DNA from 2 places in the Dorea sp. AGR2135 genome. Region 1 is predicted to be linked to the other one. Evidence: riboswitches for the same ligand, from Rfam matches in the RefSeq annotation. Region 1 holds a riboswitch; the other holds the start of a gene.
What was found. Region 1 has a riboswitch for glycine ahead of G593_RS0115025 (GrdX family protein). Riboswitches for the same ligand answer to the same signal wherever they lie in the genome.

Region 1 (9,056 bases):
TGCATTCTCCATCTTCTTGTCATACCATGGAGCCTCTACCTGTGCCAGCTCATCCGGATGTACATTTCCGATGTATGTCTGGTTTGGCCAGTAAGCTACACAATCCTCATATGTACGAAGATGCTCTGGTACCTCTTTTAAGTACTCTGAATCTGGATTTACGATTCTCTCTGTTGTCTGAGTTGTTCCATTATATAAAACCATGTCAGGAGTATGTGCTAAGACATAACTTGCTCCTTTAATTACGCTATTCATTGTTTTCCACCTTCACCTTTCTTTAACAAAAGGACGGAGGGGTGAACTCCGCCCTTTACGACAACATATTTTCACATAATATGCGTCTTGTCAAATTATTTAATATTTAATACTTACGATCAATAATCTTACAGATATTTACAGTATTCGTCACGGATAGCGCTCATCTCACTAACGATATCGTCAACGTCGAGTACCATCTCCATCATGCTAACCTGCTCATCGTAAACTGCCTCATCGAACTCTGCCTTCATTTCAGGCTCGCAAACGTGATATACTGTGAGTCCAAGCTGGACCCCTGTCAATGGACCTGCGAATGTCGGATCTCCTGCTGTTACAGTCTCAGCTGCAAGACCTGCAGCTTCACCTTCTGCAGCACCAAGAACTACTACTAAGTTCTCTGCGCCGTATTCATCAGCGAAATCCTTTACTCTTTTCTGATTCTCTAAGTCCATTGCGCCTGCGCTCGTTCAGACGAAACACTCCGTAGATGAAAATACTACTTCAGCACCAGCAGTTTTTACGCACTCAGCGATAGCTGGTCCCGGAATTCCATCACGGTCTCCGATAATTATTGCTTTTTTTCCCTCTAAAATAGCCATAATTATGCTTTCTCCTTTCTTTTGGTAAAAAACATGTTTATAAATTAAAATATATATGACAAAGAACTCACCTAATTATTAGATGTATTTCTTGATCATCGCTTCGATTGTCTCCGGTGTACAATCATCTTTTACAAGCTCATCTACTTTTTCTCCATCTTTGTAGATTGCCATAACCGGAAGGCCAAGAATCTTCTGGCCGATTGCCAGACGACGAGCCTTTGTTGTATTCAGAGATGTAAACTTAAGTTTATCTCCATATGTGTCAGCGAACTCATGTACCTTTGGCATAAGTGCTGCACAAGGAACACATCCGTCACCGAAAAAGTCAACGAATACATATCCTTCAGCTTCCAGAACCTCTGTCTGGAACGTATTCTTATCTACTTCTATCATTGGTCTAATCCTCCTTTTAAGTCTTATTTATGAAATAGAATATATACTCTACGCCATGCTTCTCTCTACCATAACTGCAGCGATCGCTCCGTCAGCTGCAGCAGTAACAACCTGTCTCAGGCTCTTCACGCGTACATCACCAGCAGCGTATACGCCTGGGATATTTGTATGCATGTCCGCATCAGTTGGAATATATCCTCTTTCATCCATCTCAACACTTCCTTTGAAGATGTCAGAATTAGGAATAGTACCGATGAATCCGAATACTCCGAACATTCCGTCGTCTTCGTCAGCTTCAATCTTAGTAACTTCTCCAGTTTTCACATTCTTAACTGTCATCCAGGAAAGGATTCCATCTCCTCCAACTTCCTCAACAACTGTATCCCACATAAAGTGAAGTTTGTCGTTTTTGAAAGCTTTCTCCTGAATGGATTTTGCTGCACGCAGCTCATCACGTCTGTGAATGATTGTAACTTTTCTAGCGAATTTTGTAAGGTACATAGCCTCTTCAACAGCGGAATCTCCACCACCTACTACATATACCTCAAAATCCTCGAAGAAGTTAGCGTCACAAGTAGCGCAGTAAGAAACTCCTCTTCCAAGGAACTCTGCCTCACCCTTGCAGCCGATTGGTCTTGCATGAGCACCTGTAGCAATGATAATATTCTTTGCCTGATACTCACCTTTTTCACCTTTGAGGACTTTTACATCTCCCTCAAGTGAAACTTCTTTGATTGTGTCAGATACACGTTCAGCCCCAAACTTCTTAGCCTGCTCTGTCATACGTGCGATCAGAGACGGACCTGACTCCGGCTGATCTACAATCTGTCCAGGATAGTTTTCAATCTCATCTGTGATTGAAATCTGTCCGCCATCCTGTCCTTTCTCAACAATAAGAACTGACAAGCGACTTCTTCCTGCGTACAGTCCTGCTGATAATCCAGCAGGACCTGCACCCAGGACAATTACGTCATAAATTTTGCTCATAACGAAATTCTCCTTTTTTCATTTTTATTCTATAACGCTACATACAATATAGCACATAGTTTTCAAAAATGAAATGCATATTTTTTATAAAATGCACAATTTTACTCAAAAATTGTCTGTTTATCAACCTCTGTTGTAAGAGCTTCAAGAGCTTTCTTAACTAAGGATTTACGAAGTGCGTACTCCTCATCTTTATCCAGAGCCGGATTTCCAAGCGGATGTGGAATAGCAATTGTAGGAACGATTCTGTTAGCTCCAACTGTCATAGAAATTGGAGTTACAGTACACATATGAACTACTGGAAGTCCTGCAGCTTCAATAGCTTTTACCATCGTTGCACCGCAACGTGTACAGGTACCTCAAGTGGAGGTCATGATAACTGCATCAACACCATCAGCGATCAGCTTCTGAGCATACTCATCAGCGAATGCTTTAGATGATAATACGGCTGTTCCGTTACCAACTGTTGTATAGAATTTATTGTGAAGTTTTCCAATAACACCCTCACGCTCGAACTCACGCATAACGTCTACTGGAAGTACACGGTCAGGATCCTCGTTAGCGTATACCGGATCGTATCCACCATGAGCTGTCTCGTATGTCTCCTCTGTCAGATCGTTAACACCTGTAATGTCATACTCACCATATCTTGTAGCATTAGATGACTCGATGTGATCTGGATTACCCTTCGGAACAATACCACCAGATGTACACAGAGCGATTGTAGCTTTGCTAAGATCTTTGATAGCCGGGTTTGGAGCAACCTTGTCGAATGTCGGCATTGGGAACTCTGTTACGAATGGCTTACCAGCAATCTTCTTAAGAAGCATCTCAACAGCACGTTTTGATCCACGTTTCTCCTCGAATAAGTTTACACGGATACCGTTTGGCATGTAGTTGTCTTCGCAAGAGGCACCAATCTTCTCACCTTTAGCAAGTTTCATAGCAAGTGGAGCTAATTTTCCAACTGCATCTCTCATACCAGCTGCACTGTTCTTTGTAGGAACAATGTATACTTTGTCTTTGAACATATCAGCACCTGGGTTCTCAACGTACATTCCTGTAACTACCGGGATTCCAAGCTCCTCTTTGATCATATCGCAAACTGTTCCGCAAGCAACTCCGTAACGTCCTGCGTTGAATGCAGGTCCAGCGATGAACAGATCAGCATTCTGTCCTTTAACCATCTCAAGAATCTCAGCTTTAGCTTTTTCAAGATTCTCGTTGAAGTAAGAGTCACCACATACGATTGTAGCAACGATCTCAGCTTCATCTCCAAATTTCTGAGCAAGAGCGAGTCCTGGTCCTACGACCTCTCCTACGCGAAGCTCTGCAGGGTAATCTGCTTTTTCTTCTCCACCGATATTAGCGAAGAACTGGTTGATATAATGTACAACTCTAATTTTACTCATTATGATTCGTCCTCCCTTTCTATCGTGCACTCAGTACATTGAATCCTGTCTCGTTAGTTGCACCAGTCATACACTGAATCTCAACTTCAAGAGATCCGTCCTCCTGAAGAGTCTTGTCACTGGCACCAGCGATAACATTAACATAGTCTAAAGTTCCGATAACTTTATCAAGTTTTGGAAGGTGAATCAGCTCATTAGCATTTCCGCCTGTTACTACAGCATCTGCAGCCGGATCAGAGTCAGCAAGTGACTGAGATTTTCCATCACGTCCAGCATACTCATCTGTAATGATAACAGTCTTAACGCCTTCAGCCTCAATTTTCTTTGTATTCATGATAAGGTCTGTATCCGGGTTACCGAATCCCTCCTGAGATACGATTACAGCATCCAGGTCTAAGAAACGGCAAAGTTTTGCTGTCCAGTCAGAAGAACGCATCTTGTCTGCAAGGTAAACGTTCTCATTTGTAAGGATGTGGCAAACAAAGTTAATAGTTTTACCATGCTCCTCGAATAAATCGTGAATAACCGGGTTATTCTCGTGAACATATGTTGGGTTTTTATCACAAGCAGATACACAGTTACCAGATACGATAGCTCCGTCCATGATCTCTGTTGGTGTCATCAGAGTAGAAAGTGTCTTCTTAGCATCTACTCCGTATACATATGTGTCATGAAGAAGTCCCTGGCTCTGTAACATCTGTACATAAGCAACTCTCGGAAGATCTGGGAATTTTTCTTTTCCTTCCATAACCCCGTATGTCTCATAAACCTTTGTCTCATCTGGTGTAAGTTCACGTGCTAATTCCCCAAGATATACAGCAACTCTGAATCCAGCGAAACGAACAGCTTTCTCATAATCATGCTGTTTGATGTCATCAACTGGCTCACATACCATAACAAGATTTAATGTTTTTGAGAACGGTGTATACTGTGCTCCAACACCTGTCATATCGATGATACCTTCCTGGAATCCAACGATCTTACCAGCTGTAACAACAGCCATTCCTTTTAATGCATAAGTTTTTCCTTCACCAACTGTATCTACTTTGTTGATTACTCCCGGGAAGACTCCTCCTCTTCCTTCAACCTTTACACGTGGCTCGATAACGTCTTTAACCGGTGTGATTCTCACTGACTCACCTGGTCTAGCAATATCAAATGATACGCTCTTAATGTGCTCATCCTCAAGAGCAACAGCCTCTACAGCTTCTTTGTTTACATAAAGAATTCCATCTTCGATCTTAGACTCTGCTGCGAACTGGATATCCTTAATGTAAATGTGTCCCATTTCCAATCTTCTCACTTATGGTTCCCTCCTTCAAGAATTTTGATATTATTGTGTAAGCTAAATGCTTTAACAACCTCTCGCTACTCGACCTACCACACATCTGCGGATGAAATAGCGCTTTGTAACAGGGTCCAGTCAATTAGCTGGAAGTCTTTGAACGTTTCTGGCATGAATTCTCTGTACTTTTCTGACTTGAACTCAAACTTTGCACAGGATCTTATGGCTCCTTCTATAATTGACAGTGACCTCTCATCCAGTTTTCCGGCTTTACGTGAGATCATAACCGACTTATATGGTGTTTCATTCGGCTTCACGCTTCCAGATAATGGATGTGATAAAAGCAAATGTCCTTCGTGTATCCTGTCTCTAACTTTCCCCAATACATCCTCATAAGAAATCTCACTATAATCCACTTCATGCTCTTCATCAAGCATCTGTGGAACTAATGGATTGTTCGTTATTATAATGTAATCTTTCTTCATTTTTTATCCGCCTTCCATTTTTGATTCCTTACTATAGATGAAATAAGTATTGTGTCATTCTTCCCAGCTATCCGGTAGGATTAAAAAAAGGCGATGCAACACCAATATTGTGTGCGCATCACCTTTCTGTCTTTTGTCTTGACCGTCCTTCTTAGATAGCTTTTCTTTTCAACACAAGATTCAGAACGCAGTCCCTTTCTCAGTCCTTTTGCCTGAAAGTTTCACCCCTGATATGTCCACCAACATACCTTGGCTTGCCTCTTCGGCGGTCTTCTTTAGTAAAGACTCTCTCTTAAGAAAGATCATCCCGCTATTCACTTTTATTTTTTATAGAGACAATGAATATCTCCCATTGCCTGTATCTATAATAACGTATTGTTAATTTATTTGCAACCCTTTTGCCATAACTTTCTTTTTTTAGTCAGTATGCACATTTCGCAATGTCCCTTTTTGGTCACAATTGCCATTGCATTTGTTTTGTCTATAAATAATATATTCAGTTTTTCACAATATTCTATTAGTTCACAAACAATTTTACCTTTTTATTATAAGATGTTCTACTTTTATTTATTAGCGCCCCTTAATTCAACGCTTTATCACAGTAAACTCCAGTTTATTTGCAACTGGAGTTTACTGATTCTACTATCAATTATTCAATTATTTATTGACGCCATCTATGAATTATTTTTCTTTTTAAAGTTTTTAAAGTAATCTTCATGCACCTGGCTGATTACTTTACTCAGCGCAAATAATGCAAGAATATTTGGTACTACCATCAAAGAATTGAAACAATCTGCCATATTCCATACAAGATCAACTTCTGCAAGTGATCCAAGGAACACACAAGCCGCTGCAACTACAGAATAGATTTTCACTGCTTTTGGTCCAAACAAATATTTGATATTGGCCTGACCAAAGAAATACCATCCTATAATAGTAGAAAATGCGAAGAAGAACATACAGATGGCTACGAAGATATCTCCACCTTTTCCATATAATGTAGAGAATGCATACTGGCTTAATTCAGCTCCCGTTTTTCCAGTTGGAATAGATTTTGTTGTCAATATTACAAGTGCTGTTAGGTTCAATACTATAAATGTATCAATAAATACACCTGTCATAGCTACAAATCCCTGCTCTACCGGATGGTCCACTTTCGCTACAGCATGTGCATGTGGTGTAGATCCCATACCAGCTTCGTTAGAGAACAATCCTCTCGCAACACCTTTTGTAAGAGCAAGTTTTACAGTTGCACCGGCTGCACCACCAACTACAGAACTTGGTGAAAATGCTCCGATAAAAATAGATGCAAATGCATAAGGAATGTTTTTATAGTTGTAAATAATTACGATTAACGAACCGACAATATATAATGCTGCCATAAACGGAACAATTGTCTCCGTAACTTTTGCAATTCGTTTCATACCACCCATGAATACGAAAATTGCGATTACTGCTACTACAAGACCCATAATCCACTGTGGAACACCAAACGCTGTATGGAAAGATGCTGCAATAGAGTTAGATTGTACGGCATTACCCATAAACCCAAGTGCCAGTGTGATCAGTATTGCAAAAATTCCAGCTAGGACTTTTCCAAATGTTCCCTTAAATGCTGCTCTTATGTAGTAAACCGGTCCTCCTGTGACCTGGCCGTCTGCTCCGACTGTCTTATACTTCTGTGCCATAATCGCTTCTGCATAGATAGTTGCCATTCCAAGGAATGCCGCGATCCACATCCAGAAGATTGCTCCAGGTCCTCCAATTGCAAGTGCTGTTGCTGCTCCGGCAATATTACCAGTTCCTACCTGTGCTGCAATTGCTGTTGCCAATGCCTGGAATGATGACATTCCATCCGCTCCGGCTTCTCCTTTCTTACTGAACAGACCGCCAAAAGTTCTTTTCATTCCTTCGCCAAATCCTCTTACCTGGATAAACCCAAGTCTGAACGAGAACCAAAGGCCCGCACCTAACAGTGCAATAATCAGTACGTAGTTTGACATGTAATTCTGAATCGTCAATACAATGTTATTTAATGTCTCCATAAAACGACCCCCTTTTCCTTTTCGAAAGACATTTGTAATAATGTATTCGTGCTTCTCGAGTTTTAGTATAACCGAAACAAATCTTTTTTTCAACAGAATTTTCTGTAAACAATGATTATTTTTTGTTTATTTTAGTATTTTCTTATATATATGCTTTTATTGCAATGCATTAATTGCTATTTTCTGAATATATATGCATTATTATTTTAAATTAACCAACCAGTTTTTAACGCTAAAGAAGCCCGGCAGTTTTAATTCTGCCGGGCTTCTTTTCTTAACACTATCTTAGCTTATGTTTTTTCTATTAATTAGTTTATTTTGCTTTGTTAAAGTTGGTGAAGTAATCTTTATGTACCTGACTGATCACCTTGCTTAACGCAAACAATGCAAGGATATTCGGGATTACCATCAAGGAGTTGAAGCAATCTGCCATATTCCATACAAGATCAACTTCTGCGAGAGATCCAAGGAATACACAAGCAGCTGCTAATACTGAATAAATCTTTACTGCCTTAGGTCCAAATAAGTATTTTACATTGGCCTGACCGAAGAAATACCAACCAATGATTGTTGAAAATGCGAAGAAGAACATGCAAATTGCAATAAAGATATTTCCGCCTTTTCCATATAATGTAGAGAATGCATACTGGCTAAGTTCTGCTCCTGTCTTTCCACTTGGAATAGACTTCGTTGTCAGGATAACTAATGCTGTCAGGTTCAATACGATAAATGTATCAATAAATACACCAGCCATAGCCACAAATCCCTGTTCTACCGGATGATTAACTTTTGCCACCGCATGAGCATGCGGCGTAGATCCCATACCAGCTTCATTAGAGAACAATCCTCTTGCTACACCTTTTGTAAGAGCTAACTTAACAGTTGCACCGGCTGCTCCACCGACTACAGACTGTGGTGCAAATGCTCCTACAAAGATAGATGCAAATGCATAAGGAATATTCTTGTAATTGTAAACAATAACGATCAATGCACCTACGATATAAAGTGCTGCCATAAGCGGTACGATTGTTTCTGTAACTTTCGCGATACGCTCAATACCACCTGCAAATACAAAGAGTGCGATTACTGCTACAACAACTCCCATAATCCACTGTGGAATACCAAATGCTGTATGGAAAGCTGCTGCGATAGAGTTAGACTGAACTGCGTTACCCATAAATCCAAGTGCTAATGTGATTAAGATTGCAAAAAGTGCTGCAAGTACTTTTCCGAATGTTCCTTTGAACGCTGCTCTGATGTAGTATACCGGTCCTCCTGTTACCTGACCATCTGCACCAACTGTCTTGTACTTCTGTGCCATAAGTGCTTCTGCATAAATGGTTGCCATTCCAAGGAATGCTGCGATCCACATCCAGAAAATCGCTCCGGCACCACCGATTGCAAGTGCGGTAGCTGCTCCGGCGATATTACCAGTTCCTACCTGAGCCGCAATAGCTGTTGCCAATGCCTGGAATGATGACATTCCATCTTTTCCAGCTGCGCCTTTTTTACTAAACAGACCACCAAAGGTTCTTCTCATACTTTCGCCAAATCCCCGAACCTGGATAAAACCAAGTCTGATTGAGAAC
Region 2 (9,056 bases), on a different contig from region 1:
AGAGAGGCAACAGAAGTTATGAGCTAAACAATAAAAAGTACAAATGAGGATGAAGAGTTATGGGGAAAAAGAGAAGATACATCACAGGGCTTGATGGCATAAGAGCAATTGCGGTTATTATGGTACTGGCATATCATTTGAAGCTGGCTTTATTTAAGAGTGGCTTTCTTGGTGTGACAGTATTTTTTGTTTTATCAGGATATTTAATTACAGGCATACTGATTTCCGAAGTAGAAGAAGAAGGAACAATAGATTTGAAGAACTTTTGGCTGAGGCGTATCAGGCGTCTTGTTCCTGCAGTTATGTCAATGGCAGTTGTTATAATATTTGTCAGCGCAGTCGTAAACAGGATTATTTTTACAAAGGGCTGTAAGGATTTCCTGGCATCTGTTCTGGGATTTAATAACTGGTGGCAGATTTTTAATAAGGTATCTTACTTTGAAGCGGCCGGAATACCGTCACCATTTACGCATTGTTGGTCACTGGCGATTGAGACACAATTTTATCTGATATATCCATTGATTCTTTTGGGAATCTATAAGTTAGTAAAAAGCAGAGAAGAGGGACGGGCAAATAGAGGTCTTTTGTTTGCAGGAGTAACGTTGCTGCTGGCGCTGATCTCAGTAATTTTGATGATTGTATTATTTGATCCACAGCAGGATGCCAGCCGGGTATATTATGGGACAGACACGAGAGCATTTTCCCTTTTATTCGGTGCATTACTTGCAATTCTGTGGGAGTACCGGATGGTTCCAAGAAGACTTTCAGCTAGTGTCAATATGTTTTTGGGCAGTGTGTCTTTTGCAGTGTTGCTCGTGATGACGATAGCAATCAATGGTTCCAGTAATTTCTGGTACAGAGGAGGACAATTTTTTGGAACAATTCTGACCGTATTGATGGTCTATGCAGTATCAGGACGAAAGACCTGGCTTAGCAGATTCTTAAGTAACCCAGTCTTGAAATGGATGGGGAATCGTTCATACAGCATATATCTGTGGCATTATCCAATCATTTTGTTAATCAGTAAGGGGATAAAGGCATCCTGGTGGATTACATTGATTGAGATTGTATTAAGTGTTGTCCTGGCAGAGCTTTCTTATCGTTTTATTGAGACACCGATCCGCCATGGTATTATTGGGGAATATTTGAATATTTTAAGAAGCAGACCGAAATCCAGGCAGGAGAAGAAGCGCCAGATACAGGTGGCAAGAAGAAGTTTAAAGGTAATGGCAGGCACATTTGTACTGACCGTGTCACTGATACTTTGCATGATATTTGTGCCGAAGAAAAATGCATTGGATACATTACAAAAACGTGAGGCAAAGGCAAAAGAGACCGGTAAGATGACGGAAGAACAACTTGCAAAGCAGAAAGCGAATGGTTCAGAGAGTGAAGATACCATCTGTACGGCTGATCTGACGGATGATGAGATTCTGGAAGGTTTAAATCTCCTGCTCATCGGGGATTCTATTGCAGTTGATGTAACAGATGATTTTTATGAAATATTTCCAAACAGTGTCAGTGATACTAAAATCGGACGGATCACATCACTTGGTAAACAAGTTCTTGATTCCTACATTGACGAAAAGAAATGGGAGGGAGAAGGCGTCATATTTGCATCACTTTCGAACAGTCCGATCAATGGTGAACTTGAAGATATTCGGGAGAAGATAGGGAAGGATATGCCATTGTTTCTGACAACAGTCCGAATTCCGCATGATACGTTCGAAGAGGAAAGCAACAGCAAGATAAAAAAATTAGTAGAAGAAAATGATCATACATATCTGATCGACTGGTATGCTGCAAGCGAGGGTCATGATGAGTATTTTGATGCAGACGATACACATTTGCTCTCGGCAGGTGCGAAAGCATATGCAAAATGTATCAAGGAGGCTGTACTGGATGCATACAAGAAGGAGAATATCGAAATTCCTAAGTCAAGATTAGTTAGTAGTACAGACACAAGTACGGACAGCAGTAATGATAGTAGTAAAAACGCAAGTACAGAATAGTTTTTATTTACTGAGAAAAAAGCATGTAAAACTGGTGTAAAGGCTGTAAACACGGTGTCAGATATTTAACAATAATCACTGATAGAATTCTAACAAGTAAGAAAAATATTTAACGCTTGACTTTATTGTCAGACAGCTGTATTCTGAGGTTAAGTTGAAGGAAGGACTTGTGAGATACCACTATCATGTGATACGCGACACATGGAATGATAGACTGGAGCCGAAGGGGCAAGCAGAAACTCTCAGGCAAAAGGAACGGGTCTGGACAACACTCTGGAGAACAATGGAAGGGATTGTACCGAAGAAGTAACTTACCTGCCATACACGCGAAGACCGGTAAGCAATCTTTCAGGTGAAAGGACAGAGGCAGATAAAAAATAATAAGTCTTAAGATTGTTAAGAAATTATTTTTTACCTGCTTTTTTTTGTACCCTTTTTTAAAAATTTTTGGGGAAATTTGGAGGATGATTAGAAAATGAACATGGTTGAACAGGTAACAGATTATGTGAAGAACTATGACGAAGAGGTTGGAAAAGCAATTGAGTTGGAGCTTGGACGCCAGAGAAGAAACCTGGAGCTGATCGCATCTGAGAACATTATCAGCCCGGCAGTGATGATGGCTATGGCAACTGTACCGGCAAATAAATACGCAGAAGGATATCCGGGCAAGAGATATTATGGTGGCTGCGAGAATGTAGATATCATTGAAAATCTGGCAATTGAGAGATTAAAAGAATTATTTGGCTGTGATCATGCATGTGTTCAGCCACACTCAGGAGCAAATGCAAACAATGCAGTATATCAGGCACTGATTAAACCGGGCGACATAGTAATGGGACTGAACCTGGCACACGGCGGACATCTGACACATGGATCACCGGTAAACCAATCCGGTATTTTATATAATTTTGTTCCTTACAACATCAACGATGACGGAGTACTGGATTACGATGAGATTCGAAAACTTGCACATGAATGTAAGCCAAAGATGATTGTTGCAGGAGCTTCTGCTTATCCAAGAGAGATCCGATTCGATATCTTTGCAGATATTGCAAAAGAAGTTGGCGCTTATCTCTTCGTAGATATGGCACATATCGCAGGACTGGTTGCAGCAGGACTTCACCAGAATCCGGTTCCATACGCAGATGTAGTTACAACGACAACTCACAAGACATTGAGAGGACCAAGAGGCGGAGTGATCATGTGTAAGGAAGAACATGCAAAAGCAATTAACAAAGCAATCTTCCCGGGAACTCAGGGTGGTCCGCTGATGCATATTATTGCAGCAAAAGCTGTCTGCTTTGGAGAGGCATTGAAACCAGAGTTCAAAGAGTATCAGAAGCAGATAGTGAATAACGCGAAAGAACTTGCAGATGCATTGATTGCAGAAGGCTTCAATCTGGTAAGTGGTGGAACGGATAACCACTTGATGTTAGTAGATCTTCAGAACATGAACATTACCGGAAAAGAACTTCAGAACCGACTGGACGAGGTTTACATCACAGTCAATAAGAACTCAGTACCAAATGATCCGGCAAGCCCATTTATAACAAGTGGAATCAGAATCGGTACACCAGCAGTTACAACAAGAGGACTGAAGGAAGAGGATATGAAGATAATCGCAAAACTGATCAAGATGACAGTGACAGACTTTGAGACAAAGGCAGATGAAATCAGAGATGAAGTTACAAAAATCTGCGAGAAATATCCATTATATGAATAAATTAATGTATCTCTATAATTAACGTCCCTATTAAAAACAAGAAGGAGGATATGATATGGAGTTAAAAACACCACTTTATGATGCGCATGTGAAAGCAGGCGGTAAGATCGTTCCATTTGCAGGATATCTCTTACCGGTACAGTATGGAACAGGTGTTATCACAGAGCATATGGCAGTTAGAGAAAAAGCAGGACTTTTCGATGTGTCTCATATGGGAGAGGTATTGTGCCAGGGAAAAGATGCACTTGCAAACCTGCAGAAGCTGCTGACAAATGATTTTACCAACATGGTAGATGGGCAGGCAAGATACAGCCCGATGTGTAACGAGAATGGTGGAACGGTTGATGACCTGATCGTATACAAACGTGGAGATAATGATTACTTTATCGTAGTTAATGCGGCGAACAAAGATAAAGATTATCAGTGGATGTTAGACCATCAATTCGGAGAGGTCACATTTACAGATGCATCTTCCCAGTATGGGCAGATTGCACTTCAGGGACCAAAAGCAATGGAGATCCTGAAGAAATTAACGGCAGAAGAGAACATCCCAAAGAAATATTATCATGCAGTATTCGATACAGAGGTAGCTGGAATCCCATGTATCATTTCCAAGACAGGATACACAGGAGAGGACGGAGTCGAGTTATATCTGACAAGTGAAAATGCTGAGAAAATGTGGGATGCACTTTTAGAGGCCGGAAAAGACGAAGGGCTGATTCCATGTGGACTTGGAGCCAGAGATACACTTCGTATGGAAGCAGCGATGCCACTGTACGGACATGAGATGGATGATGAAATATCACCACTTGAGACAGGCCTGAAATTTGCAGTCAAGATGGGAAAAGAGGAAGACTTCATCGGAAAGAAAGCCATGAAAGAGCGTGGTGAGCCGGAGATTACAAGAATCGGACTTAAAGTAACCGGAAGAGGAATTATCCGTGAACATCAGGATATCTATATTGGAGAAAAGAAAATCGGACATACAACAAGCGGAACACATTGTCCGTTCCTGGGATATCCAATCGCAATGGCATTAGTAGATGCCGGAAGTGTAGAGATCGGTAATAAAGTAGAAGTAGATGTAAGAGGACGTAAAGTCGAGGCAGAAGTCATAGCACTGCCATTCTACAAGAGAGCGAAATAAGTTTTGTTGAAGGATTAAAAAAGAGAATATATAAAAAAGGAGATTATTAAGATGGAAATCAGAGAAGGATTATTATATGCAAAATCACATGAGTGGGTAAAAGAAGAAGGAGATGTTGTTACAATTGGTCTTACAGACTACGCACAGTCTGAGCTTGGAGACTTAGTATTTGTAAATCTTCCGGAAGAGGGAGATAGCGTATCCGTTGGTGAGGCATTTGGTGATGTTGAGTCTGTAAAAGCTGTTTCCGATGTATATTCACCGGTTTCCGGAGTTGTGTGTGAGATTAACGAGGAGCTTTTAGATGCACCGGAATCTATCAACGGAGCACCATATGATGCATGGTTTATCAAAGTAAAAGAAGTATCTGAGAAAGAGGAATTATTATCCCCATCAGAATACGAGGCATTTGTAGCAAGCGAGCAGTAAGACAAAGACGGGAGGTGGACGGCATATGGGAAGCTATGTACCGAATACGTTAGAAGAACGTCAGGAAATGTTAAAAGAGATTGGATACAGTTCTATCGAGGATCTGTTCGCACACATTCCTGATGAGGTTAAGATCAAAGGCGGACTGAATATTCCGGAAGGAAAGTCAGAGCTGGAAGTCCGCAGAGAGATGGAAAATATTGCATCAAAGAATCAGGTATTTAAGATCATTTTCCGAGGTGCAGGAGCATACAGACATTTTATTCCATCCATAGTGAACAGTGTGATTTCAAAAGAAAATCTGCTGACAGCATATACACCGTATCAGGCAGAGATCAGTCAGGGAATCTTACAGTCCATTTTCGAGTATCAGACAATGATCTGTGATCTGACCGGAATGGATGTGTCCAATGCCTGTGTGTATGATGGTGCCGAGGCGGCAGCAGAAGGCGTGGCAATGTGCCAGGAGAGAAAGCGTAAGAAAGCCTTCGTATCCGCAGCGATCCTGCCGGATGCACTGGCAACGATACATACGTATTGTCATGGAAATGGAATGGAGATCGTGGAGATTCCGGAAAAAGACGGCGTGACAGATCTGGATTATCTGAAAGAAAATATAGACGAGCAGACAGCATGTGTCTATATCCAGCATCCGAACTATTACGGTAATCTGGAAGATGCACAGGCAATCGGGGAAATTGCTCATGGTTCCGGGGCAAAATATATCATGGGTGTGAATCCGATCTCCCTTGGAATCATCAAGACACCGGCAGAGTACGGTGCAGATGTGGCAGTCGGAGATGGACAGCCACTGGGACTTCCACTTGGATTTGGAGGACCATACTTAGGATTTATGGCAGCCACAGAAGGCATGATGAGAAAGCTTCCGGGAAGAATTGTCGGTCAGACAGAAGATCATAATGGAAAGACCGGATATGTATTAACACTTCAGGCAAGAGAGCAGCATATCCGCAGAGAAAAAGCTTCCAGTAACATTTGTTCCAATCAGGCACTTTGTGCGCTGGCAGTTGGCGTGTACATGTCGGCTATGGGAAGTGAAGGAATCAAAGAAGCAGCGCTTCAGTCTGCTTCCAAAGCACATTATCTGGCAGCAGAGCTTGATAAGATCGGATTCAAAGTAGAGAATAAGGGAGAATTCTTCCACGAATTTGTAACTGTATCTGAAAAATGTCCTTGCGAAGCATTAAAGGCGCTGGAAGAGCATGGAATCCTGGGAGGATATCCACTTGGAAACCATCGAGTATTATGGTGCTGTACAGAGATGAACACAAAAGAAGAGATGGATGAAGTTATCCGCCTTTTAAAGGAGGTGTAGAGCATGTTAGTATTTGAAAAAAGCAGAGCCGGACGAGGCATGGGCATGCTCCCAGCCTGCGATGTAGAAATCAAAAAACCTGGTGAGAAGGATGCAAGACAAAAAGAGCTTCACCTTCCGCAAATGTCTGAGAATGACCTTTCCAGACACTATACAGAACTGGCAAAGAAATCCCATGGAGTCAATGATGGATTCTATCCACTTGGATCTTGTACGATGAAGTACAATCCGAAAATTAATGAAGATATGGCAGCATTGCCTGGATTTACCCAGATCCATCCGCTACAGCCAGAACATTCTGTACAGGGATGCCTAGAAGTTCTGAAAAAATCCGAAGAATACCTGTGCGAGATCACAGGAATGGACGGTATGACATTCCAGCCTGCAGCAGGAGCTCACGGAGAGTTTACAGGTCTGATGCTCATTAAGGCATATCATGAGAGCAGAGGGGACGAGAAGAGAACAAAAATCATTGTACCGGATTCTGCGCATGGAACCAACCCGGCCAGTGCTACAATGGCAGGCTATAAGGTAGTCAGCATTGCATCTGCACCGGACGGAGGAGTAGACCTTGAAGCGTTAAAGGCAGCATGTGGAGAAGATACTGCAGGACTGATGCTGACCAATCCGAACACGGTTGGATTGTTTGACAAAAATATTTTAAAAATTACAGAAATCGTACATGAATGCGGTGGTCTTTGCTATTACGATGGAGCAAACCTGAATGCAGTTATGGGAACTGTAAGACCTGGAGATATGGGATTCGACGTGATTCACCTGAACCTTCATAAGACATTTTCAACACCTCATGGAGGCGGAGGTCCGGGAAGCGGACCGGTTGGCTGCAAGAGTATGTTGCTGCAGTTCCTGCCATCCTACAGAGTGGTAGAAAAAGAAGGGGCTCTGGCAATGGAGAAAGCCGAGCACAGCATTGGTGAGATGAAAGAATTCTATGGAAACTTCCTTGTAGTTGTCAAAGCACTGACTTACCTGATGACACTTGGAAAAGAAGGAATTCCGGAGGCAAGCCAGAACGCAGTTCTGAACGCGAACTATATGATGAACAAGTTAAAAGACCTCTATACAATGGCATATGATGAGGTATGCATGCATGAGTTTGTTATGAGTCTGGAAGATCTGAAGAAGAAAGCAGGCGTATCTGCAATGGATATCGCAAAAGGACTTCTGGATAACGGAATCCATCCGCCTACAATGTATTTCCCGTTAATTGTACATGAAGCGCTGATGGTAGAGCCGACAGAGACAGAGTCAAAAGAAGTACTGGATCATGCAATTGAGGTATTTCGTAAGCTTTACAATGACGCACTTGAGAATCCGGAAAGCCTGCTTCAGGCACCGGTGACAACACCGGTCACAAGAATGGATGAGGTAGAGGCAGCAAGACATCCGGTACTTAAGTATAATTTTGAGGTATCATTTCAGAAGTAATGTAAATAAAAGCGAAAGATATTATTTGAAAATAGGATAAGGGGATTGCGTATGGTAGAGAAGATTACATACATTGAGAGCGGTCAGTTTCATCCATATAAAAATCTTGCAGTGGAGGAGTATTTACTCCTCCACTGTGAACCTCAGGAGTGTATTTTATATTTGTGGCAGAATCAGAATACCGTTGTAATCGGAAGAAATCAGAATGCCTGGAAAGAATGTAAAGTTGAAAGTCTTGAGGAAAATGGAGGACATCTGGCACGTCGTCTTTCCGGTGGCGGAGCGGTATATCATGATCTGGGAAATCTGAATTTCACATTTCTCGTATCAAAAGAAAATTACAGCATTGACAGACAGTTGGAAGTTATTGTCAAAGCAGTGCAAAAGTTAGGTGCAAAAGCGGAGAAGTCCGGAAGAAATGACATTTTGATTGATGGAAAGAAATTTTCCGGAAATGCATTTTATGAGCAGGAGCAGCATTGCTATCATCACGGAACATTGATGATGAATGTGAACAAAGAGATGCTTTCCAAGTATCTGACTGTATCAAAGGAAAAATTACAGTCCAAAGGTGTGGACTCTGTAAAATCAAGAGTGACTAATCTGGTGGATTACATACCGGATCTGACATTGGAAGCATTGAAAAAAGCACTTCGTGAAGCATTTGAAGAAGTCTATGGCCTGACATCGAATGAGTGTAAGATGGAAGATCTGGATCAGAAAGAAATTGAAATGAGGACGAAACATTTTTCCTCCTGGGACTGGCGCTTTGGACGGAAAATTGATTTCCAGTATGAGATATCAAAGAGATTTTCGTGGGGGCAGATGAATATTCAGTTCCAGGTGGATAAAGGAAAGATTTCTGATGTCAATGTATACTCAGATTCGCTGAAACCTATGACGATCGAGAAGCTTCCGAAGTATTTAAAAGGTATCCGTTATCATAAGAAGAATATTTGC

Region 2: it holds a riboswitch for glycine, as region 1 does, so the genes downstream of both, glyA (serine hydroxymethyltransferase) here and G593_RS0115025 (GrdX family protein) in region 1, are expected to answer to the same signal.

What each region holds. Positions count from the first base shown of each region.
Region 1 is NZ_ATVU01000029.1:793-9,848, forward strand. Features, by position in the region: partial or broken gene grdC (glycine/sarcosine/betaine reductase complex component C subunit beta) at 1-255, opposite strand, end outside; gene grdA (glycine/sarcosine/betaine reductase complex selenoprotein A) at 384-857, opposite strand; gene trxA (thioredoxin TrxA) at 936-1,253, opposite strand; gene trxB (thioredoxin-disulfide reductase) at 1,302-2,240, opposite strand; gene grdB (glycine reductase complex selenoprotein B) at 2,342-3,652, opposite strand; gene G593_RS0115020 (glycine/sarcosine/betaine reductase component B subunit) at 3,672-4,940, opposite strand; gene G593_RS0115025 (GrdX family protein) at 5,030-5,422, opposite strand; glycine riboswitch at 5,613-5,727, opposite strand; gene G593_RS0115035 (alanine/glycine:cation symporter family protein) at 6,097-7,467, opposite strand; gene G593_RS0115040 (alanine/glycine:cation symporter family protein) at 7,781-9,056, opposite strand, start outside.
Region 2 is NZ_ATVU01000005.1:141,848-150,903, reverse strand. Features, by position in the region: gene G593_RS0105420 (acyltransferase family protein) at 60-2,012, shown strand; glycine riboswitch at 2,276-2,386, shown strand; gene glyA (serine hydroxymethyltransferase) at 2,494-3,735, shown strand; gene gcvT (glycine cleavage system aminomethyltransferase GcvT) at 3,791-4,882, shown strand; gene gcvH (glycine cleavage system protein GcvH) at 4,934-5,311, shown strand; gene gcvPA (aminomethyl-transferring glycine dehydrogenase subunit GcvPA) at 5,337-6,647, shown strand; gene gcvPB (aminomethyl-transferring glycine dehydrogenase subunit GcvPB) at 6,651-8,096, shown strand; gene G593_RS0105385 (lipoate--protein ligase) at 8,148-9,056, shown strand, end outside.